3 regions of the Metapseudomonas phytobenefica genome follow, and region 1 is predicted to be linked to each of the others. Evidence: predicted binding sites of a transcription regulator. Region 1 holds the regulator's gene; each other region holds the start of a gene.

Region 1 (7,808 bases):
ACGGAAATCCGACAGAGCTTGTCCAGGCGCTCGGCGAAGGCCTTGGTGAAGGCCGCCGGCATGTGCTGGATCAGCACCAGCGGCGCCGGGAAATTGGCCGGCAGTTGCGTGAGCACGCGTTGCAGGGCAACCGGCCCGCCAGTGGAGGTGCCGATGGCTACCAGCCGGTAGGCCTTACGCTTTGGAGCGGCGGAGCTGGCCGGGGCCGCCGGTGCGGCAGGGCTTGGCTGGGTCGGGACCTGGGCCGGACGCACCGGGGCGCTGCTGGCCGGCGTCGGGCTCGGAAAGGCTGATTGCGCCGGGGCGCTGAAAGCACTGTAGCGGCGGTTGCTGCGGGCGATGCTGTGCACCTTCTCGCAGAGCAGTTGCTTGACCTTCTCGGGAGTGCGCGAGATGTCCTCGAAGTTCTTCGGCAGGAAGTCCACCGCACCGGCATCCAGGGCATCGAGGGTGACGCGGGCGCCTTCGTGGGTCAGCGAGGAGAACATCAGGACCGGCGTCGGGCAGCGCTGCATGATGTGCCGCACCGCGGTGATGCCATCCATCATCGGCATCTCGTAGTCCATGGTGATGACGTCGGGCTTGAGCGCCAGCGCCTGGTCAATGCCTTCACGGCCATTGGTGGCGGTACCCACCACCTGGATATTGGGGTCGGAAGAAAGGATTTCCGTGACACGGCGGCGGAAGAACCCGGAGTCATCCACCACCAGAACCTTGACTGCCATAAGAAAAAAGCTCCTAGCGGGCGGCCATTGCCGGCCGCCCCAGATCAACCACGGCGTGCGTAATGCTTGAGCATGCTCGGCACATCGAGGATCAGCGCGATACGGCCGTCACCGGTGATGGTGGCGCCGGACATGCCCGGCGTGCCCTGGAGCATCTTGCCCAGCGGCTTGATCACCACTTCCTCCTGGCCCACCAGCTGGTCGACCACGAAGCCGATGCGCTGGGTACCCACGGAGAGAATCACCACATGCCCCTCGCCCTGCTCTTCCACCGCTGCGTCACGCACCAGCCAGCGCTTGAGGTAGAACAGCGGCAAGGCCTTGTCGCGGACGATCACCACTTCCTGGCCATCCACCACGTTGGTGCGGGACAGGTCGAGGTGGAAGATCTCGTTGACGTTGACCAGCGGGAAGGCGAAGGCCTGGTTGCCCAGCATCACCATCAGGGTCGGCATGATCGCCAGGGTCAGCGGGACCTTGATGACGATCTTCGAGCCCGCACCCTTCTGCGAGAACACGTTCACCGTGCCGTTGAGCTGGGAGATCTTGGTCTTCACCACGTCCATGCCGACACCACGGCCGGACACGTCGGATATCTCGGTCTTGGTCGAAAAGCCCGGGGCGAAGATCAGGTTGTAGCACTCCAGCTCGGTCAGGCGTTCGGCGGCGTCCTTGTCCAGCAGGCCCTTCTCCACCGCCTTGGCGCGCAGCACGGCTGCGTCCATGCCCTTGCCGTCGTCGGTGATCATCAGGAGGATGTGGTCGCCTTCCTGCTCGGCGGAAAGCACCACGCGGCCGGTACGTGGCTTGCCGGCGGCCTCGCGCTCGTCCGGGGACTCGATGCCGTGGTCGACGGCGTTGCGCACCAGGTGCACCAGCGGGTCGGCCAGGGCCTCGACCAGGTTCTTGTCCAGGTCAGTGTCCTCGCCCACCAGCTCGAGGTTGATTTCTTTCTTCAGGTTGCGCGCCAGGTCGCGGACCAGGCGCGGGAAGCGGCCGAAGACTTTCTTGATCGGCTGCATCCGCGTTTTCATCACCGCGGTCTGCAGGTCGGCGGTGACCACGTCCAGGTTGGACACGGCCTTGGCCATGGCTTCATCGCCGCTGTTGGCGCCCAGGCGCACCAGGCGGTTACGCACCAGCACCAGTTCGCCGACCATGTTCATGATCTCGTCCAGGCGCGCGGTATCCACCCGTACGGTGGTTTCCGCCTCGCTGGCCACGGCCGCGCCAGCCACGCCGTTGCCGGCAGCCGGTGCCGCAGCCTGGCGCGGTGCGCGAGCAGGTTCTGCCTTGGGCGCCGGAGCCGGAGCCGGACTACTCGCCACAGGCGCGGGGAACGGCTCTTCGCTGGCGCCGCTGAACTTGCCTTTGCCGTGCAGCTGGTCAAGCAGCGCTTCGAATTCGTCGTCGGTGATGTGTTCGTCATTGCCAGCGGGGGCGACCGGAGCGGCAGGCGCCACGGGTTCAGCCGGGGCGCTGGCAGCCGCTTCCACGGCGCCGTTGAACTTGCCCTTGCCGTGCAACTGGTCGAGCAGCGCTTCGAACTCGTCATCGGAAATTTCGTCACCCGCACCAGCACCGACCAGCGCCGGTGCCGAGGCCGACGCATGGGCAGCGACGGCAGCTTCCGGCTCCACGGCGCCGGCGAACTTGCCCTTGCCGTGCAACTGGTCGAGCAGCGCTTCGAACTCGTCGTCGGTGATTTCATCAGCGGCAGCGGCGACCGGTTCGGCAACCTTGCCAGCGACGTCACCCAGCGCATCGAGCAGCTGCTCGAACTCGCTGTCGGTGATGTCGGCGGTCGCTGCGATGGGGGCCGGTGCTTCGACGGGCGCGGCAGCTACGGGGGCAGGCGCGGCACCGGCCGGCTCGGCCAGACGCGACAGCGCGGCCAGCAGCTCCGGCGTGGCGGGCGTCGGTTCGCTGCGCTCGCGCACCTCGCTGAACATCTCGTTGACCGTATCCAGGGCCTGCAGCACCACGTCCATCAGTTCGGCATCCACGCGGCGTTCGCCCTTGCGCAGGATGTCGAAGACGTTCTCGGCGATGTGGCAGCACTCCACCAGCGCATTGAGCTGGAGGAAGCCGGCGCCGCCCTTCACGGTATGGAAACCACGGAAAATCGCGTTGAGCAGGTCCATGTCGTCCGGGCGGCTTTCCAGCTCGACCAGCTGCTCGGACAGTTGCTCCAGAATCTCGCCGGCCTCTACCAGGAAGTCCTGGAGGATTTCTTCATCGGCGTCGAAGCTCATAAGTGGAGTGCTCCCTAGAATCCAAGGCTGGATAGCAGATCGTCGACGTCGTCCTGTCCGGACACCACGTCTTCACGTATATCGGCATGGATCTGCGGACCTTCACCCCTCGAAGGATTTTTTTGTTGCTCCAGCTCGGCGCGCAACGTGGCATGGTCGTGCTCGATGCCGGCGTAGCGATCCACCTGGCTGGCCATCAGCACCAGCTTGACGAGGTTGCTCTCCACTTCGGTGACCAGCTGGATCACGCGCTTGATGACCTGGCCGGTGAGGTCCTGGTAATCCTGGGCCAGCAGGATGTCGTTCAGCTTGCCCGACAGGGCGCTGGTATCGCGCTGGCTGCGGGAGAGGAACTGCTCGATGCGGCGGGCCAGGTCGCGGAACCCGTCCGCGCCGATTTCCCGGCGCATGAAGCGGCCCCACTCCTCGCCCAGCTGCTGGGCTTCGTCACTCAGGCCGCCCAGCAACGGCGCGCTTTCCTCCACCAGGTCCATGGTGCGGTTGGCGGCCCTCTCGGTCATCTGCACCACATAGGACAGGCGATCGGTCGCGTCGGCGATCTGCGACATTTCCTGGGCGTGGGGCAGATGCGGGTCGATCTGGAAGTTGACGATGGCGTTGTGCAGCTCACGGGTGAGCTTGCCGACTTCCTGGTAGAGGCCGCGGTCACGGACGTGATTGAGTTCGTGGATGAGTTGCACGGCGTCGGCGAAGTTGCCTCTCTCGAGGCTGTCCACCAATTCGCGCGCACGGTCTTTCAGGGTCGACTCGAAGTCTCCCAGCAGGTGTTCATTCTGGTCCATGGTGCCCCCGCGGCTGGCATTCAGCCGTTGACCCGCTCGAAGATCTTCTCGATTTTTTCTTTCAGGACCTGGGCGGTGAAAGGCTTGACCACATAGCCGTTCACACCGGCCTGGGCCGCCTCGATGATCTGGTCGCGCTTGGCTTCGGCGGTCACCATCAGGACCGGCAGGTGCTTCAGACGCTCGTCGGCACGCACGGCGCGCAGCAGGTCGATGCCGGTCATGCCGGGCATGTTCCAGTCGGTCACGAGGAAATCGAAATTGCCGCTGTGCAGCATCGGCAGGGCCGTGGTGCCGTCGTCGGCTTCGGCGGTATTGGTGAAACCCAAGTCGCGCAAGAGGTTCTTGATGATGCGTCTCATCGTCGAGAAATCGTCAACGATGAGGATTTTCATGTTCTTGTCCAAGTCGACCTCCGTACAGTCTCAAACGCCCCTCTTGCCGGGTGCGCCGTTCAAATCTGGAATCGGTATGCCGTTCAGCGCGCGCGCCAGTCGCCAAGCCGGGCGCGCAGGCGTGCCGCGCACTGGCTATGCAACTGGCTGACCCGCGATTCGCTGACCCCCAGCACTTCACCGATTTCCTTCAAGTTCAGTTCTTCGTCGTAATACAGCGCCAGCACCAGGCGCTCACGCTCGGGCAGGTTCGCGATGGCATCGGCCAGCGCGGCCTGGAAGCGTTCTTCTTCCAGATCATGGGAAGGTGAGGAATGGGTGACACCGGCGTCCTCGCGCAGACCGTCCTGCTCACCGTCCTGCATCAGGTCATCGAAGCTGAACAGGCGGCTGCCCAAGGTGTCGCTCAGGATGCCGTAGTAGTCTTCGAGACTCAATCCAAGTTCGGCAGCAACTTCCTGATCTTTAGCGTCACGTCCAGTTCTCGCCTCGATGGCGCGGATGGCGTCGCTCACCATGCGCGTATTACGGTGCACCGAACGCGGCGCCCAGTCGCCCTTGCGGACTTCGTCGAGCATGGCCCCGCGGATGCGGATGCCGGCGTAGGTCTCGAAGCTGGCGCCCTTGCTGCCGTCGTATTTCTTCGAGGCTTCGAGCAGGCCGATCATCCCGGACTGCATCAGGTCTTCCACCTGCACGCTGGCCGGCAGGCGCGCCAGCAGGTGATAGGCGATGCGCTTGACCAGGGGGGCATAGCGTTCGATCAACTGGTGTTGCGAATCCCGTGCCTGGGCCTTGCCGTACATACGCAGTCCAGTGGCAGGTGTCATACGGGGCTTTCCGTGGAGGGCTGCTTGACCAGCCGCTCGACGAAGAACTCCAGATGGCCCCGCGGATTGGCCGGCAGCGGCCAGCTGTCGACCTTCTGCGCGATGGCCTTGAAGGCCAGCGAGCACTTCGAACGCGGAAAGGCCTCATAGACCGCGCGCTGCTTCTGCACGGCCTTGCGCACCGACTCGTCGTACGGAATGGCGCCCACGTACTGCAGGGCAACGTCGAGGAAGCGGTCGGTGACCTTGGTCAGCTTGGCGAACAGGTTGCGCCCTTCCTGCGGGCTGTGGGCCATGTTGGCCAGCACGCGGAAGCGGCTCATGCCGTAGTCGCGGTTGAGCAGCTTGATCAGCGCGTAGGCGTCGGTGATGGAGGTCGGTTCGTCGCAGACCACCACAATCACTTCCTGGGCCGCACGGACGAAGCTGACCACCGAATCGCCGATGCCGGCAGCAGTGTCGATCACCAGTACGTCGAGGTTGTCGCTGATTTCGCTGAATGCCTGGATCAGGCCGGCGTGCTGCATGGGCGAAAGCTGCACCATGCTCTGGGTGCCGGAGGCGGCGGGGACGATGCGGATGCCCCCCGGCCCCTGCAACAGCACGTCGCGCAGGTCGCATTCGCCATTGATCACATCAGCCAGTGTGCGCTTGGCGGTGAGGCCGAGCAGGACGTCGACGTTGGCGAGCCCCAGGTCGGCGTCCAACAACATGACGCGGCGGCCGAGGTCGGCCAGTGCCAGCGAAAGGTTCACCGACACGTTGGTCTTGCCGACGCCGCCCTTGCCGCCGGTCACCGCGATCACCTGTACGGGATGCATACTACCCATTTCAAATACCTTGCCTTAGGTCGACTGGGCCATTTGGCTGTCCAGCACCGCCCCTCCGGGCGGCTTACACATTCTTCAACCGGCGCGCCGCGCCGGATTCTGATAAAGCCCGGCGAACAGGTCGGCCATGGCTTCTTCACTCGGATCTTCCGGGGCCTGCAGGCTGACCGCCCGGCTCACCAGCTGGTGGCTGCGGGGAACCTGCAGATCATCCGGGATTCGCGGGCCGTCGGCCAGATAGGCTACCGGGAGATGCTGGCCGATAGCCAGTCCCAGGACCTCGCCCAGGCTGGCCGCCTCGTCCGCCTTGGTGATGATGCAACCGGCCAGGCCGCAACGCTTGTAGCTGTGATAGGCCGCCTTGAGCACCTGGCTCTGGCTGGTGGCCGCCATCACCAGGTAATTCTTCGCGTTTATCGCCCGGCTGGCCAGCGCTTCGAGCTGCATGGCCAGGGCCGGATCGTTGGTGGGCAGACCAGCGGTATCGATCAGCACCACGCGCTTGCGCGCCAGCGGGGCGACGGCCTGGGTCAGGGACTGGCCCGGATCGACCAGGGTCACCGGCACATCGAGGATGCGACCGAGGGTCTTGATCTGCTCCTGGGCGCCAATGCGGAAACTGTCCATGCTCACCAGGGCGACGTTCTGCGCGCCGTACTTGAGCACGTAGCGGGCAGCCAGCTTGGCCAGGGTGGTGGTCTTGCCCATGCCGGCCGGGCCGACCAGGGCGATCACGCCGCCCTCTTCCAACGGCTCGACCTGCGGGGTGCGGATGGCGTGGGCGAAGTGCGCCAGGAGCATGCGCCAGGCCTGGCGCGGATCACTGACCTTGTCCACCTTGTCCAGCAGCGCGCGGGCCAGTTCGGCCGGCAGCCCCATGCGTTGCAGGCGGCGCCAGAGGCTGGCCTGCTGCGGACGGCGGCTCTGCATCTGGCTCCAGGCGATGGAGCCCAGCTGCACTTCGATCAATTCACGCAGGCCACTCAGTTCGAAGCGCATGGCGTCCAGGGCGGCCTGGTCCACGCCGGCGGGTTTCGGCGCGCTCACCGGCTCCACCGGACGCGAAACGCCGCGGGGACGATCCAGAGCGGCGGCCAGGGCGGACTCCGGCAGTTCCGGTTCGATGGCGGTCAGTGGCTGGCCGGCGAACAATTGACGGTCCTTGCCGGCATCGGCGATGGCCCGGGTGGTCAGTTCGGCCTGGGCTTCGGCGATGCGCGCCTGGGTCTTGCGCAGTTCGGCTTCGAGGGCCGGGTTCGGCCTGCTCGGGGCCGGCGCGGGCAGCGGGTAGTCCAGCGCCGCGGTCAGCTCGACACCGCCGGCAACCCGACGATTACCGATGATGGCGGCATCCGCGCCCAGTTCATCACGCACCAACTTCATGGCTTGACGCATATCGGCGGCGAAGAAACGTTTGACCTGCATGGTCCTTGACCTCGGTTAGTTCTGCCCCACAGTCGCGACTATGGTGACCTGCTTGTTGTCCGGTATTTCCTGGTAGGCCAGTACGTGCATGGTTGGCACGGCGAGCCTGGCAAAGCGCGACATCATCGCCCGGATCGGCCCGGCCACCAGCAGGATCGCCTGCTTGCCGAGCATTTCCTGGCGCTGCGCCGCTTCCACCAGGGAACGTTGCAGCTTCTCGGCCATTCCGGGTTCGAGGAGAACGCCATCTTCCGAACCCTGTCCGGCCTTCTGCAGGCTATTGAGCAATATCTGTTCCAACCTGGGCTCCAGGGTGATCACAGGCAGCTCCGGCTCTAGTCCCACAATGCTTTGCACGATTGCGCGGGACAGCGCGACGCGGGCCGCCGCCACCAGAGCGGCGGGATCTTGACTCTTGGCCGCCACGTTGGCGATGGCTTCGGCGATGGTGCGGATGTCGCGCACCGGCACCTGCTCCTGCAGCAGCGCCTGGAGCACCTTGAGCAGCGTGGACAGCGACACCATGCCGGGCACCAGCTCTTCGG
Region 2 (7,808 bases), on a different contig from region 1:
GCGGCGTGACCAGGCCCGCCCAGGTGGTTTCGATGGACGCGACTATCATCGCCCCCACCAGTACCACGGCCATCGGGCCGCGCTCGGTATCGAAGATGCACACCACGCGTTCGTTGCGGGCGAAGAGTTCCGGCACGTTCTCGGCGGTGCTCTGGTTCACCGAGAACAGGCGGCCCGGCACGTAGACCATCTCCCGCAGAGTGCCGCCCAGGGGCGCATGCACGCGGTGGTAGTCCTTCGGCGACAGGTAGACAGTGGCAAACTCGCCCCCCATGAAGGGCGCGGCGCGCTCGGCGTCGCCGCCAAGCAGCTCCAGTACGCTGAAGCTGTGGCCCTTGGCCTGGAAGCAGCGGCCGTGCTCGATTGGGCCGATCTGGCTGATGGCGCCGTCGGCCGGGCAGAGGATGGCGCCGGGCGTTTCGTCCAGCGGGCGCGCGCCGGGCTTGAGGGCACGGGTAAAGAAGGCGTTGAAGTGCTCGTAGGCGGTGACATCCTCGACCAGTGCTTCGCTCATGTTCACCTGGTAGCGCTTGGCGAACCAGCTGGTGAAGACGTTCTTGAACCAGTGCACGCGGCATTCGGCGATGCAACCGGCCAGGCGCGACAGCAGGTGGTGCGGCAGCAGGTACTGGCTGATGATGAAGAGGCGTTCTTTCATTGGATTTCCTTGATGGGCGCTTCAGCTCTCGACCGGGGTGTCCGGGTGGTTGCCCCATTCGGACCAGGAGCCGGCGTAGCCTTTGACGCGCGGGTAGCCCAGGGCCTTGGCCACCAGATAGGTGAAGCCCGAGCGGTGATGGGTCTGACAGTGGGTGATGATTTCCTTGTCCGGGGTGATGCCCAGGGAGCGCAGGATTTCGGCCATGTCGCTGCGGATGCGCAGGGCGCGGGCCGGGTCCATGCCGGCGGTCCACTCGAAGTTGACGGCGCCGGGGATGTGCCCGCCCTTGGCGGTCAGGACCTTGGTGCCGTTGTACTCGCCGGGGCCACGGGCGTCCCAGATGGCCAGGTCGGCGGCGCCGAGGCGGCTCTGGATGTACTCGCGGGTGGCGGTGGGTTCGTCGTGCAGGGTCAGGGCGACCGGGCCGCCGACCGCTGCCGGAACGGCATCGCTGGTTTCCCGGCCTTCGGCCAGCCAGGCGTGCAGGCCACCGTCCAGATAGTGGTAGCGCTGGTGGCCGATCACATCCAGCAGCCAGATGAAGCGGCCGGCCCAGCCACCGCCCTCGTCGTCGTACGCCACGTAGGTGGCATCGGCACGATGGCCCAGTTCACCGAACAGCGCTTCGAGGTCGGCCTTGGCGGGCAGCAGGCCCGGTGCCGGCGGCTGGCCGAGCTGGGTGCGCTTCGGATCGACGAAACGGGCGCCCGGGATGTGGCCAGCGGCGTAACGGGCGGCGCTGGTGAGGTCGACCAGGATCAGTTCGTCGGCGCCAAGCAGGGGCGCCAGCTCGGCCGGTTCGATCACCAGCGGCAGGTTGGAGAAGGCAGACATGGAAGCCTCCGGTAATGGGCAAATTGGCAGATTGTATAGGAAAGCCTAGCGGCCGCGTCTGGCGAAGCTGGCGAGTGCCCGCTCGATGCACTGGGCCGTCTTGGCGAATGCGCGCAGGCTGATCTCGGCGAAGGGCGCGCCGTCCTGGTCGGCCACCACCAGCATGGCCACCCGGCCGTTCACGGCGATCGAGCGCAGCAGCAGGTGATGCCCCGGGAACAGGCTCTTCAACTGGCCGGGCAGCAGCGCGGAGAATTGCGCCATGTTGTCCGGCCCCAGGCGTAGCTGGCCCGGCTGGCTGAGCAGGCGTCGCAGCACCTGGCTCTGGTTCGGCTCCAGTTGCAGGCCACTGGCTTCCCTGGGCAGTCCCGCCTGCTGCTGGGCGAGCAGGCGGTTGTGGGTGCGGTCGGCCAGCAGCACCAGGACCCGGCGCATGCCGCAGCTTTCCAGGGCGTCGCGGGCGCAGGCGGAGAGCTGCACCACGTTGGCGAAGGGGCTGGGCTCGCGGATCAGCTCGCCGCAGTGGCGACGCCAGTCCGCGAGGGCGTCGGCGGAAGGGGCCGGTGCTGCAACCGGTTCGCGGCGCAGGCGGTGCTGGTTCCACGGCCAGAGCAGGGCCTGGGCGGGATGCCAGAGGTCACCGCGGGCATGCAGGCGCCCGCTTTGTGCAGCGTGCTGGTGAACCTGCTGCTGCAGTTCGTCCAGCGGCACTTTCATGAACAGCCCGGTGAGGCGCTGCCAGCGCAGGCTGTGTCCGTCGCCCCAGCCGGCATGGGCGGAAACCGCCAGGCCGTTCGCCAGCAGGACGGTGTTGCCGGGCTGGGTCAGCCAGCGACTGAGGGCGGGGTCGGCATCCAGCTGCTGCGTTTGTTGCAGCGGGTGCCCGTAGTCGCGGGCAATGTGCAGGGCCTTGACCAGCATGCGGCGGTCGTCGTTCAGCAGGCGATAGCCCTGGATGATCCAGTCGGGCAGCTTCCAGTGCTCGGCAAGGGCCTGGCAGAGGCGCAGCAGCGGGACGCCGAGTAGTTCGCGTTCGACCCTGGCGGCCGGTTCGCCCTCGCCCAGCACGCGCTTTTCCCAGGTGTCAAACAGCTCCGGGTGGCTGGCCAGCAGCGGCCAGAGGGGCGAGAGGAACAGCAGGCTGCACCAGTGGATTTCCTGCCAGAGGCGGGCCAGCCGGGCGGCGAACAGGCCGTTGGCCTGCTGGGCGGCGTGCTGGCTGATCAGTTGCAGTTGGCGAAGGGCGTGGGGAATGTCGTCCTCTGGGACGGCGGGCAGACGATTGAGCAGGACTTCCGCGCGCTTCAGGCCCAGGCGGCTGAGGGCGACTTCCAGGCTTTCCGCCGGGCTGCTCAGCATGTTGCCGGCGGCATTGGCTTCGCGCAGCAGGCTCAGGGCGAGGGCGGGACTGTCCTGGGTCAGCTCGGCGATATCGCGCAGGGAGCGGCGGCTGTCGCCCAGGGCGCGGCGGACTTTCTCGTGGGCGGCGGTGGGGACAGGCAGGCGCACTCCATCGAGGTGTTTGATCCAGCTGTCGAGACTGCGTGGCGCGGGCTTTACGGTTGACATAGAGGGCCGCCAATCTGGCTTTTCGCCTGAACAGGCTATAGTCTGGCGCATATCTTCCGATAATTAGAAGGGGCTCTTTTCATAACCCTTTCTACTGACTCTTCAAGCTTCCTCCCTATGGCAAAAATCCTCGGCATCATCGTCGTATTCGCCAGCGTGCTCGGCGGATACATCCTGTCCCACGGCAAGCTTGCCGCGCTGATCCAGCCCTTCGAAGTGATGATCATCGGTGGCGCGGCGCTGGGCGCCTTCCTCCAGGCCAACCCCGGCAACATGACGATGATCGTGTTCAAGAAGTCGCTGAAGATGTTCGGCACGCGCTTCAACCAGGCTTTCTACCTGGACGTTCTGCGCCTGCTCTACGAAATCCTCAACAAGAGCCGCCGCGAGGGGATGATGGCCATCGAGGCCGATATCGAGGACGCCCCCGCCAGCCCCATCTTCAGCAAGTATCCGGGCCTCCTCAAGGATGAGCGGATGACGGCCTACATTTGCGATTACCTGCGCATCATGTCCTCCGGCAACATGGCGCCCCACGAGCTCGAAGGCCTGTTCGACATGGAACTGGCCAGCCTGAAGGAAGAGCTGGAACATCCTTCCCACGCGGTCAACCGTATCGCCGACGGCCTGCCGGGCTTCGGTATCGTCGCGGCGGTGCTCGGCATCGTGGTGACCATGGCCATGCTGGGCGAAACCGAGCAGGCCGCCCTTGGTCAGCACGTGGGGGCGGCGCTGGTGGGTACCTTCCTCGGTATCCTCGCGGCCTACGGTTTCTTCGGCCCGCTGTCGGTGTCGCTGGCACACGACGCCCGTGAAGAGCTGAACGTGTTCGAGGCGATCAAGGCCTGTCTGGTGGCCTCGGCTTCCGGCATGCCGCCTTCGCTGGCGGTGGAATTCGGCCGCAAGACGCTGTTCCCGGCCCATCGCCCGAGCTTCAGCGAGCTGGAGCAGGCCGTACGCGGCAGCTGAAGGCTGAGTCATGGAGAACAACCAGCCGATCATCGTCAAGCGCGTCAAACGCTACGCCGCCGGTCACCACGGCGGTGCGTGGAAGATCGCCTTCGCCGACTTTGCCACGGCGATGATGGCCTTCTTCCTGGTGCTCTGGTTGCTGTCGTCTGCCACGCCGGAGCAGAAGAAAGCCATTTCCGGCTACTTCAAGGACCCCATCGGTTTCACCGAAAGCGCCAGCCCGTACGTCATCGACCTGGGGGGCACGCCCACGCCCGCGCCTGACCGCACCTTGAACCCCGAGCTGAAGGACGCACCGGATTCCCAGGAGTCGGTGGTCGATTCCCTGGACAAGACCCAGGTGGACGCCGGCCAGGTGGAAACCCTGGCCGAGCAGATCGAGCGCGAACGCCTGGAACTGTTGCTGCAGGAGCTGCAGAACAAGGTCGAAGAGAACCCCGAACTGCGCAAGTTCAAGGATCAGATCCTCTTCGAGATCACCCAGGACGGCCTGCGCATCCAGATTATGGATGCCGCCAACCGGCCCATGTTCGACCTCGGCAGCGCACGCCTGCAGCCTTACTTCGAGGACATCCTGCTGAACCTCGCCGAAACCATCAAAACCGTGCCGAACAAGATCAGCATCAGCGGCCACACCGATGCCAAGCCCTATGCCGGCACTGGCGATTTCGGCAACTGGGAGTTGTCCTCCGGTCGCGCCAACGCCGCGCGGCGCACCCTGATCGTCGGCGGCTACCCGGAAGACCAGGTGGCGCGGGTGGTGGGTTACGCCTCGTCGGCACTGTTCGACCGCAAGGACCCGTTCAACCCGGTCAATCGCCGCATCGACATCGTCGTCCTCACCAAGAAGGCCCAGCGAGCCATCGAGGGAGAACAGGCTGATGGCGCCGAGCCCGAGGAAGCGCCGCAACCTCCGCCGCCCGCCACCGAGGCTGTGCCCTCGACGGGCGATCCGGCCGCGCCCGTGCAGCCGCGTGAGTTGCGGGAGAAGCTGAATATCTTCGAAGACGGCGTGCTGAAACTGGACCAGTCCAAGGGGCAGTGATTGCCGCCCTCATGAAAAGGCCACGCATTGCGTGGCCTTTTTCGTTTTCGCGCCGAGCCAGCCTTAGTACTCGTCTTCGGGCAGGCTGGCGAGGATGTGCCGGTAGCTCGCCATCCGTTGCGGATGCACCCGGCCATCCTCCAGCGCCTTGAGCAGGGCGCAGCCCGGTTCGCGGTCGTGCTTGCAATCGCGGAAGCGGCAGGTCCCCAAGAGTTCGCCGAATTCGATGAAACCGGCCTCGACATCCTCGCGGCTGACATGGCCCAGGCCGAATTCGCGGATGCCGGGGGAGTCGATCAGCTCGCCGCCGCCCGGGAAGTGGAACAGGCGCGCGGTGGTGGTGGTGTGGGTGCCCTTGCCGGTGTGTTCGGAGAGGGCGCCGACGCGGGTGTCCACCCCCGGCAGCAGGCTGTTCACCAGCGACGATTTGCCCACCCCGGACTGGCCGACGAAGACGCTGATATGGCCGTCGAGCCTGGCCATCAGGTCCTCCATGCCGCCGCCCTGGCGTGCCGAGACTTCCAGCAGCGGGTAGCCCAGCTGCCGGTAGACCCCGAGCAGTTCGTCGAGCATGGCGCTGTTCTCGTCGTCCACCAGGTCGGCCTTGTTCAGCAGCAGCAACGGGCGGATGCCCGCGTGCTCGGCCGCCACCAGGTAGCGGTCGATCAGGTTGGCGTGGGGATGGGGCAGGGGAGCGAAGACGATGACGATCTGGTCGACGTTGGCTGCCACCGGCTTGAGTACGCCGCGCATGTCCGGGCGGCACAGCTCCGAGCTGCGCGGCAACTGGGCGACGATCACCCCGCTGCCCTGGGCGCCGGCGCGCCAGACCACGCGGTCGCCGGTAACCAGCGTCGGCAGGTTGGCGCGCAGGTGGCAGCGCATGATCTGGCCGGCCAGCTCGCCTTCCAGGGCCTCGACTTCCACCTGTACGCCGAAGTGGGCGATCACCAGGCCGGTCTGCTCCGGGCCGAGATCGCCGCCCTCGAGCTCTTCGAGCACGCGCGTTTCCCGCTTGGCTGCGCGGGCGGCGCGCTCTTCCTGAATCTTCTCGATGCGCCAGCTCTGCCGGCGGGTCAGTTGGCGTTTGGCCATGGTGGGTCCACTTGGAAAAAACCGCGCGAGTTTAGCACGCAGCCCGCAGCGGCAGCCTCTAAGCTAGAATGCGCGCTTCGCCGTGGAGACCGAATATGCAGAATGCCCTGAACCTGATCTGGATCGATCTGGAAATGACCGGCCTGAACCCGGATACGGACGTGATCATCGAGATGGCCACCATCGTTACCGACAGCGAGCTGAACGTGCTGGCGGAGGGGCCGACGATCGCCATCCACCAGAGCGACGAGATTCTCGCCGGCATGGATGAATGGAACACTCGCCAGCATGGCCAGAGCGGCCTGACCCAGCGTGTGCGCGAAAGCCGGATCAGCATGGCCGAAGCCGAGGCCCAGACCCTGGCCTTCCTCGAACAGTGGGTGCCCAAGGGCAAATCGCCGATTTGCGGCAACAGCATCTGCCAGGACCGCCGCTTCCTCTACCGCCACATGCCGCAACTGGAAGCCTATTTCCACTACCGCAATCTCGATGTGTCCACCGTGAAGGAGCTGGCTGCACGCTGGGCGCCGAAAGTGCGGGATGGGGTGAAGAAGAGCAGCAGCCACCTGGCGCTGGATGACATCCGCGACTCGATCGCGGAGCTGAAGCATTACCGGGAACACTTCTTCAAGATCTGAGTTTCCGCTCGCGGCGGTCTCGCCTCAGGTAGTGCTTGCCCCATGACGGGCAAGCGCCCACTCCACATGCTCGCGCACCAGTGCCGACGGATGTTCGCGGCGCAGCTGCAGGGCCTCCAGCACCGGAATGCTCGAAGGCGCATTGCCCAGTCCAACCGCCAGGTTGCGCAGCCAGCGCTCGTAACCCGCGCGGCGCAGGGGCGAACCTTCGGTACGGCTGAGGAATTCCTCTTCGCTCCAGCGGAACAGCTCCGCCAGCTCGGCGTTGTCCAGGCCGTGGCGCGGCTGGAAGTCGCTTTCGCCTGAAGGGCGGGCGAAGCGATTCCAGGGGCAGACCATCTGACAGTCATCGCAGCCGAATACGCGATTGCCGATCAGCGGACGCAGGTCTTCGGGAATGCTGCCCTTGTACTCGATGGTCAGGTAGGAAATGCAGCGCCGCGCGTCCAGTTGGTAAGGGCCGACGAAAGCGGCAGTCGGGCAGATATCCATGCACGCCGAACAGCGGCCGCAGTGCTCGCTGCCATGGGGCGCGTCCACCGGCAGCGGAGCATCGACGAACAGTTCGCCGAGGAAGAAATAGCTGCCGGCCTTGCGGTTGAGTACCAGGGTGTTCTTGCCGATCCAGCCGAGGCCCGCCTGCTCGGCGATGGCCTTCTCCAGTACCGGCGCACTGTCGACGAAGGCGCGGTAGCTGAACGGGCCTATGGCCTTCTCGATGCGTTCGGCCAGGTGTTGCAGGCGTTTGCGGATCAGCTTGTGGTAGTCGCGGCCCAGGGCGTAGCGCGAGACATAGGCCTTCTCCGGTTGCCCCAGCACCTTGGCCATGTGCGTATCGCCAGGCAGGTAGTCCATACGCAGGGAGATCACCCTCAGGGTGCCGGGCACCAGTTCGTCCGGGCGAGAGCGCTTGCTGCCGTGGGCGGCCATGTAGTCCATCTCGCCCTGGTGGCCGGCTTCCAGCCAGCGTTGCAGGTGGCTTTCGTGTTCGCCG
Region 3 (7,808 bases), on a different contig from region 1:
AGCCCGAGCTGCGCGAAACCTTGCGTGAGCAACTGGCGCAGATCCAGCAGCGCCTGGGGCGTGAGCTGGGCCGCGCGCGCCTGGCTGGCGAGGCATTGCCGGGTGCCCACTTCGACTGCGCCCAGGAGCTGCCCGGCCTGTTCAACACCCTGGCGATGATCCACGACCGTGGGCTGGACCTGGATTGGGATGCGCCCGAAGGCTTGCGCCTGCCCTGGGACCGGGAAGACCTGCTGGAACTACTCGGCAACCTGCTGGACAACGCCTGCAAGTGGGCGGAAACCCAGGTCAACCTGACCATCCGAGGCGGGGAGGGCGGCTACAGCCTGACGGTGGACGACGATGGCCCGGGCATAGCCGAAGACAAACGCGAGGAAGTCATCGGCCGTGGCGCGCGACTGGATGAACAGGTGGCGGGACATGGCCTGGGACTCGGCATCGTGCGCGACATTGTCGAATCCTGGAATGGCAGCCTGAGTCTTCAACAGAGCCCGCTGGGTGGCTTGCGGGTGCGCATCGAGCTTCCGGCAACAACGCCATCGTAGGGCGCTTTTACTGGGGCGATTTCAATCGCCAAGCGGACCGAAGGTGCGCTCTTCAGCCTCGATGAGGCAGTTGCGCTGCTCTTGGCGAATGCCTCCACATGGATTTGCAGTGCTGCGTATCAGTGCAGCCAGCGGGATATGTGCTGTAGCGCAAGCAGACGTCGGGTCTCCCAGTCACCCTCGACGACTTCATAGCGCTGGCCGTTGCTCTTCAGCCAGCTGCGGCAATCCTCGAAGAAGGTCATGCGCTCTGCCAGGTCTGGCTGGCAGCGCTGGCCATCGTCCACCCATTCCACCTGTTGCGGGCTCAGCAGCAGATGCAGGTCGTAACGGCGCGCCAGCAGTTCGCGTTCCAGCCAGTCGGGGCAGTCGTCGAACAGCTTGCGGCTCCAGAGGATGTTGCTGAGCAGATGCGTATCGAGGATCAGCAGGGGAGGCGCTTCGGAACGTGCCTTGTCTTCCCACTCGAGCTGGCCACGGGCGATTGCCGGAATGTCGGCGTAGCAGGTGTCGCGCTGCTCGCGATCGATGAAATAGCGGACGTACTCGCCTACCAGCAGACCACCGAACTCGGCCTGGATCGCCGCCGCCAGCCAGCTCTTGCCGCAGGATTCCGGCCCAGTCAGCACCAGTACCTTCATGCCGTGGCTGGCTCCAGCTCACGTCGCCAGGTGCGCCAGCCCTGCACGGCCAGCAGCGTGAAGAGCCCGTAGAGCGCGGCGGTGAGATACAGCCCCTTGCTGAAAAACAGCACCACGAACAGCACGTCCACCACTATCCAGAGCAGCCAGCATTCCACGCGCTTGTGTGCCATCCAGAACTGGGCCACCAGGCTGAAGGCGGTGAGCGCGGCGTCCCACCAGGGCGCGGCGGCATCGGTCCAGCTCGCCATGGCGTAACCCAGCCCAAGGCTGCCGAGGGCGCCTGTCAGCAGGCCAAGTCCCAGTGATTGCACGCCCAGGCGACCGACCTGGCGACCAGCGTGCCGGGCGCCGCCGCGGGTCCATTGCCACCAGCCGTACAGCTGCAGGCCGGCGTAAACCAGTTGCAGGAGCATGTCCGAGTACAGCTTCACTTCGAGGAAGATCCAGCTGTACATCAGCACCATCACCAGACCGATGGGCCAGCACCAGGGGTTCTGCCTGACGGTGAGCCAGACGGCGAGCACGCCCAGGCTGGCGGCGACGAGTTCGAGAGGGGACACCTTGTCGATTCCGTGGAGGAAAGCCGCCGATTGTAACGGCTCCCTGCGGTTTCGGCTGGGTTACGGCTAAACGCGGAACTGGCCCAGCAGGTGATTGAGCTGTTCGGCCAGCTGCCCAAGGCGCTGGCTGGCCCCGGTGGTCTGCTCAGCGGCGCTGGCGCTGTCGTGGGCCAGCCCGGCGGCCTGGGTCACGTTCTGGTTGATGTCTTCCACCACGTGGGATTGCTGCAGGGTGGCGCTGGCGATGGAGGCGTTGAGGCCTGTGAGGTTGCGCAGGGCCTGGGCGATCTGCGCCAGGCTTTCGCCGGCCTGGCTGGCCTGTTCCACCGTGGCGTGGGACGCCCGGCTGCTTTCGTCGATGACCTGGACCGCCGCTTCGGAGTTCTGCTGCAGGCGCTCGATCATGGTCTGGATCTCCGCCGTGGACTTCTGCGTGCGCTGGGCCAGCAGGCGGACCTCATCGGCTACCACGGCGAAGCCGCGTCCCTGTTCGCCGGCGCGGGCGGCTTCGATGGCGGCGTTCAGCGCCAACAGGTTGGTCTGCTCGGCGATGGAGCGGATCACTTCCAGCACGCTGCCGATCTGGGCGCTTTCCTGGGCCAGTGTCTGGATCACTTCCACCGCCTTGGTGATGGTGGCGGAGAGCTGGTCGATCTGCCGCAGGCTGCTGTCGATGTTGTCGTGACCCTGGCGCGCCTGTTCCTCCGCATGGCGCACTTCGCTGGCGGCATGCTCGGCATTCTTCGCTACATCCTGCACGCCGTAGGTGACCTCGTTGATGGCGGTGGCCACCTGTTCCATCTGCAGGGATTGCTGTTCGCTTTGGCGCAGGCCCTGGCTGGCGATGCCGTCCAGGTTGGCGGCGGCCTGGTCGAGGGCGTTGGCGGCGTCCAGGGACTGGCGGATCACGCCGCGCAGCTTGCCGGTGAAGGCGTTGAAATAACCACCAAGGGCGGTGATTTCGTCGCGGCCGTGGGTGTCCAGGCTGCTGGTGAGGTCGCCTTCACCGCTGGCGATGCTGGCCATTGCGGACACCACTTCATCCAGTGGCCGGGTGATGCTGCGGGCGATGAGGATGACCAGCAAGGCCATGATGAGGGCGATGGCCAACCCCATCGCCGAGGCGCGAATGGCCTGGGCGCGGAACTCGGCCTGCATGTCGTCGATGTAGATGCCGGAGCCGATCACCCAGCCCCAGGGGGCGAACAGCTGGACATAGGACACCTTGGGCACCGGGTCGCTGGCGCCCGGCTTGGGCCAGCGGTAGTCGACCAGACCGGCGCCGTCGGCCCTGGCCACGCGCACCATTTCGTTGAACAGTGCCTTGCCGTCCGGGTCCTTGTGGCCGGAGAGGTCCTGTCCCTCCAGCCTGGCGTTGGTCGGATGCATGATCATGCGTGGGGTCAGGTCGTTGATCCAGAAGTAGTCACCCTGGTCGTAGCGCAGCGCGCGCACCGCCTGCATGGCCTGTTTCTGCGCCTCTTCGCGGGTCAGGGTGCCCGCGGCTTCCTGCGCCTGGTAGTACTGCAGCACGCCGGCGGCGGTCTCGACGACGTGGCGCGTCTTCTGTTCCTTGCCCTGATAGAGGCCGTTGTAGATCTGCTGCAGCATCAGTACGCCGAGGGTGACCAGCATGAAAACCGCGACTATCAGGATCAGCCAGAGACGGCGGCTGATCGGCAGGTTGCGCAAGCTATGCATAGGGCAGGAACTCCTGGTTTCTTGTTTTTGACTACGTAGCGCAAGCAGAACAGGCCGGTTGGCGGTTTTCAATCAGCCTTTAGCCGCGATTTCCAGATGGCTCTCTGTTAGCATTTCGGCGCTTCGGGGCAAAGCTGAAGGCTCATTCGTCCCCGGAACCTGGTTGCCGGTGCCCGGTCTCATCGCCGAACGGCACACTCGCAGCGCCAATTACCTGCATATACGTAACGAAAAGGCCGCCAGAACAGCGCGCCTCGGGGGAGAGTTTCGATGGATTTGTGGACGGCCATGCAGGCCATCATTCTGGGGGTTGTCGAGGGCCTGACGGAGTTCCTGCCGATTTCCAGCACCGGCCACCAGATCGTGGTCGCGGACCTGCTGGGTTTCACCGGTGAACGGGCGATCGCCTTCAACATCATCATCCAGCTGGCGGCCATCCTCGCGGTGGTCTGGGAATACCGGCGGAAAATCCTCGACGTCGTCATCGGCCTGCCGACCCAGCGCAGCGCCCGGCGTTTCACCGTCAACCTGCTGGTGGCGTTCTTCCCGGCGGTGATCCTCGGTGTGGCCTTCTCCGACCTGATCCACCACTACCTGTTCAACCCCATCACCGTGGCGTCCGCCCTGGTGGTCGGCGGCGTGGCCATTCTCTGGGCGGAACAGCGCAAGCATCAGGTGCAGGCCGAAAGCGTCGACGACATGACCTGGAAGCACGCCCTCAAGGTCGGCTGCGCGCAGTGCCTGGCACTGGTACCGGGGACTTCGCGTTCCGGAGCCACCATCATCGGTGGCCTGCTGTTCGGCCTTTCGCGCAAGGCGGCCACCGAGTTTTCCTTCTTCCTCGCCATGCCCACCATGGTCGGTGCTGCGGTCTACTCGGGCTACAAGTACCGCGACCTGTTCCAGCCGAGCGACCTGCCGGTGTTCGCCCTGGGTTCCGTGGTGTCGTTCGTCTTCGCCATGATTGCCGTACGCAGCCTGCTGAAGTTCATCGGCAGCCACAGCTACGCGGCTTTCGCCTGGTATCGCATCGGCTTTGGCCTGCTGATCCTGGCGACCTGGCAGTTCGGCGTGATCGACTGGTCCACCGCACAGGGTTGATCGCAGCGGTTGCCAGAAAGGCGCGCCACAGGGCGCGCCTTTTGCGCTTCAGGGGGCGGGGAATTCGAGGATGAAGCGCGTCCAGCCGTTGGCGGATTCGCAGCGGATTTCGCCGCCATGGGCGCGCACGATGGAGTGGGTGATGGCCAGGCCCAGTCCGGCGTGCTCGCGGCCCTCGCGGCGCGCGGGGTCAGCGCGAAAGAAGCGATCGAACAGTCGCGGCAGCCATTGCGCGGGGATTTCCGGTCCGCTGTTGGCCACCGTCAGGCTCAGGCCCCGGGCATCGCTGGTCAGGCTCAGTTCGATGCGTCCGCCTTCCGGGGTGAAGCGCAGGGCGTTGTCCAGCAGATTGGAAAGGGCGCGGCGCAACATGCCCCGGTCGGCACTGAGGTGGGCTTCGCCACAGCGGGTGATGGTCACCTGGCGGTCCTCGGCCAGGGGGCTGAAGTAGTCCAGCAAGGTGTCCAGCTCGGCGGCCAGCGCCAGGGGCTCGCGACGGGTCGCCAGCAGGCCGTGCTCGGCCTTGGCCAGGAACAGCATGTCGCCGACCATCTGAGCCAGGCGCTGGAGTTCTTCCAGGTTGGAGTGCAGGGCTTCGCGGTATTCGTCCAGGTCGCGATCCTGGCTGAGGATCACCTGGGTCTGGGTCAGCAGGTTAGACAGCGGCGTGCGCAATTCATGGGCGATGTCGGCGGAGAAGGCGGAAAGCCGCTGGAAGGCGTCGTCCAGCCGGCCCAGCATTGCATTGAAGGCGCGTACCAGTTCCACCAGCTCCTGGGGGACCTGATCGTCGGCCAGGCGGGTGGTCAGGGAGCTGGCGGAAACCCCGGCGGCCACTTCGGCCATACGGTGCAAGGGGCGCAGGCCGCTGCGTGCGGCCCAGGCGCCGAGCAGGGCGGTGGCCAGGGCGGAGAGCCCGACGGTGAGCCAGATCAGCCGCTGCATGCGTTCGAGAAAGTGCTGGTGGTGGGTGATGTCCAGCGCGAGGGCCAGCCGTGGCGAAGCCGGGTCCTGCGGGCGCAGCGGCGCGCTCAGCACCCGGTAGTCGGTGCCATCCTGCTGCCAGTCATGGAGCCCATCGTGAGCCGGCGCGCGAAGGCCGTCGGCACTGTTGAACCAGCCGCGGCCATCGCGGCCTTCCAGGCGCAGGGTGAGGTCCGGATGCAGTCGTAGTTCGGCCTGCAGGGCATCCAGCCGGGGCGCCAGGGTGGCGGGGCTGTCGACGCTGCCGAGCAGGGCGCGGAAGGCATCCAGGCGGATTTCCAGCAGTTGCCGGTCGAGTTCGATGAAGTGCGCTTCGCTGGCACGGCTGAACAGCACCCCGGCGATCAGCGAGACGGCAGCGGTGCAGGCGGCGAACAGCAGGCCCAGGCGGGCGGTGAGGGAGAGTCCGCGCATCAGCCTTCGCGCGCCTCCAGCACGTAGCCCATGCCGCGCACGGTATGGATCAGCTTGGTCGGGAAGTCGTCGTCCAGCTTTGCCCGCAGCCGGCGGATGGCCACTTCGATGACGTTGGTGTCGCTGTCGAAGTGCATGTCCCAGACCTCGGCGGCGATCAGCGTCTTGGGCAACACTTCGCCCTGGCGCCGCAGGAGGAATTCCAGCAGGGCGAACTCCTTGGTGGTGAGGTCGATGCGCCGGCTGCCGCGCTCGACCCGCCGGCTCAGCAGGTCCAGATGCAGGTCGCCCAGGTCCAGGCTGGTTTCCTGTGAGGCGCTGGCGCCACGGCGGAGCAGGGTGCGGACGCGGGCGAGGAGTTCGGCGAAGGCGAAGGGCTTGATCAGGTAGTCGTCGGCCCCCAGCTCCAGGCCATGAACGCGTTCTTCCACGGCGTCCCGGGCGGTCAGGAACAGCACCGGAACCTGCAGGCCGGCCTGGCGTAGGCTGTGCACCACCTGCCAGCCGTCGAGGCCGGGGAGCATCACGTCGAGGATGATCAGGTCGTAGCCGCCCGTGAGGGCCAGGTCCCGGCCTTCCAGGCCGTTGGTGGCGAGATCCGCGTCAAGGCCGGCTTCGGTCATGCCCTGGCGCAGGAACTGGCCGGTCTTGGGTTCGTCTTCGACTATCAGTAGTTTCATGGGGCAGTAGCTTCATGGGGAGCTCATCGCTCGAATCGCTGCTTTATACCGCGCCGACAGGATGCGCAGGGCGAGCTGACAAAGTTGTAATGCAGCGGCACCGTTGGTGCCGTGGATTTTTCAGCAGCCGCCCGGCTGTATACAATTGCCTGATTTCCGCATTTTCAGGTCCACCCGCCCATGCATCATCCCGCCGAACATTCGCCGCTGGGCAAGTCCAGCGAGTACGTCAGCACTTACAGCCCGGAGCTGCTGTTCCCCATTTCCCGTGTGACCAAGTGGAACGAGCTGGGGCTGACCGCTGCGACCTTACCGTACCAGGGCGTGGATTTCTGGAACTGCTATGAGCTGTCCTGGCTGATGCCCTCCGGCAAGCCAGTGGTGGCGATAGGCGAGTTCGCCATTCCGGCCGATTCGCCGAACATCATCGAGTCCAAGTCGTTCAAGCTCTACCTCAACTCGCTCAACCAGTCCGTGTACACCAGTGCCGCCGAACTGGAGCAGGTGCTGGCGCGGGACCTGAGCGGGGCGGCTGGCGCTCCGGTCGCGGTGCGGGTGCGCAGCCTGGCGGAGGTGGAAGCCGAAGGCGTCGCCGCCTCCCCGGGCATCTGCATCGACGAGCTTGATGTGGCTATCGACCGCTACGAGCACCCGCAGCCCGAGTTGCTGCGCGCCGAGAACGGTCAGGTGGAAGAGGTGCTGCACAGCCATCTGCTGAAGTCCAACTGCCCGGTTACCGGTCAGCCGGACTGGGGCACGGTGGTGGTGGAGTACCGCGGGGCGAAGCGTCTGGATCACGCCGGCTTCCTGGCCTACCTGATCAGCTTCCGCCAGCATGCCGACTTCCATGAACAGTGCGTGGAGCGCATTTTCCTCGACCTCAAGCGTCTGCTGGAGCCGGAGCGGCTCACCGTTCACGCCCGCTATGTACGTCGCGGCGGCCTGGATATCAATCCCTACCGCAGCACTCACCCCGTCCAGCCGGACAATCGCCGTCTGGTTCGGCAGTAATGAAAACCCCGACCTGAAGTCGGGGTTTTTTCTTGTGCTCGGCCTCAGATGCCCATGTTGGCCAGGCTCTGCATGATGTTTCGCAAGGTCCCGGCCAGGGTGGGGTGACGGGTTTCGAAGCGCTCGACGGCCAGGTTGACCCCATCCACGAGAGTGGCGTCCGGCGCC

What was found. Region 1 encodes FliA, which starts transcription of late flagellar genes. Its sites were predicted from a motif close to CTAAAGTTTNNNNNNNNNNNGCCGNTAA; they were not measured.
Region 2: the regulator FliA is predicted to act here: its motif matches at 3,100-3,127, upstream of motA (flagellar motor stator protein MotA).
Region 3: the regulator FliA is predicted to act here: its motif matches at 3,563-3,590, upstream of ACFW0B_RS26025 (methyl-accepting chemotaxis protein).

The regions. Positions count from the first base shown of each region.
Region 1 is NZ_JBHZGM010000008.1:91,574-99,381, reverse strand. Features, by position in the region: gene ACFW0B_RS09405 (protein-glutamate methylesterase/protein-glutamine glutaminase) at 1-725, opposite strand, end outside; gene ACFW0B_RS09400 (chemotaxis protein CheA) at 770-2,980, opposite strand; gene ACFW0B_RS09395 (protein phosphatase CheZ) at 2,995-3,783, opposite strand; gene ACFW0B_RS09390 (chemotaxis response regulator CheY) at 3,804-4,178, opposite strand; gene fliA (RNA polymerase sigma factor FliA) at 4,262-5,008, opposite strand; gene fleN (flagellar synthesis regulator FleN) at 5,005-5,838, opposite strand; gene flhF (flagellar biosynthesis protein FlhF) at 5,914-7,263, opposite strand; gene flhA (flagellar biosynthesis protein FlhA) at 7,279-7,808, opposite strand, start outside.
Region 2 is NZ_JBHZGM010000005.1:7,738-15,545, forward strand. Features, by position in the region: gene asd (archaetidylserine decarboxylase) at 1-658, opposite strand, end outside; gene rhdA (thiosulfate sulfurtransferase) at 680-1,495, opposite strand; gene ACFW0B_RS06075 (HDOD domain-containing protein) at 1,541-3,064, opposite strand; gene motA (flagellar motor stator protein MotA) at 3,182-4,033, shown strand; gene motB (flagellar motor protein MotB) at 4,044-5,081, shown strand; gene rsgA (small ribosomal subunit biogenesis GTPase RsgA) at 5,145-6,176, opposite strand; gene orn (oligoribonuclease) at 6,272-6,814, shown strand; gene queG (tRNA epoxyqueuosine(34) reductase QueG) at 6,839-7,808, opposite strand, start outside.
Region 3 is NZ_JBHZGM010000042.1:14,154-21,961, forward strand. Features, by position in the region: gene ACFW0B_RS23645 (sensor histidine kinase) at 1-545, shown strand, start outside; gene ACFW0B_RS23650 (AAA family ATPase) at 665-1,186, opposite strand; gene pnuC (nicotinamide riboside transporter PnuC) at 1,183-1,749, opposite strand; gene ACFW0B_RS26025 (methyl-accepting chemotaxis protein) at 1,816-3,450, opposite strand; gene ACFW0B_RS23670 (undecaprenyl-diphosphate phosphatase) at 3,721-4,551, shown strand; gene ACFW0B_RS23675 (heavy metal sensor histidine kinase) at 4,600-5,949, opposite strand; gene ACFW0B_RS23680 (heavy metal response regulator transcription factor) at 5,949-6,629, opposite strand; gene queF (NADPH-dependent 7-cyano-7-deazaguanine reductase QueF) at 6,810-7,640, shown strand; gene ACFW0B_RS23690 (DUF4404 family protein) at 7,685-7,808, opposite strand, start outside.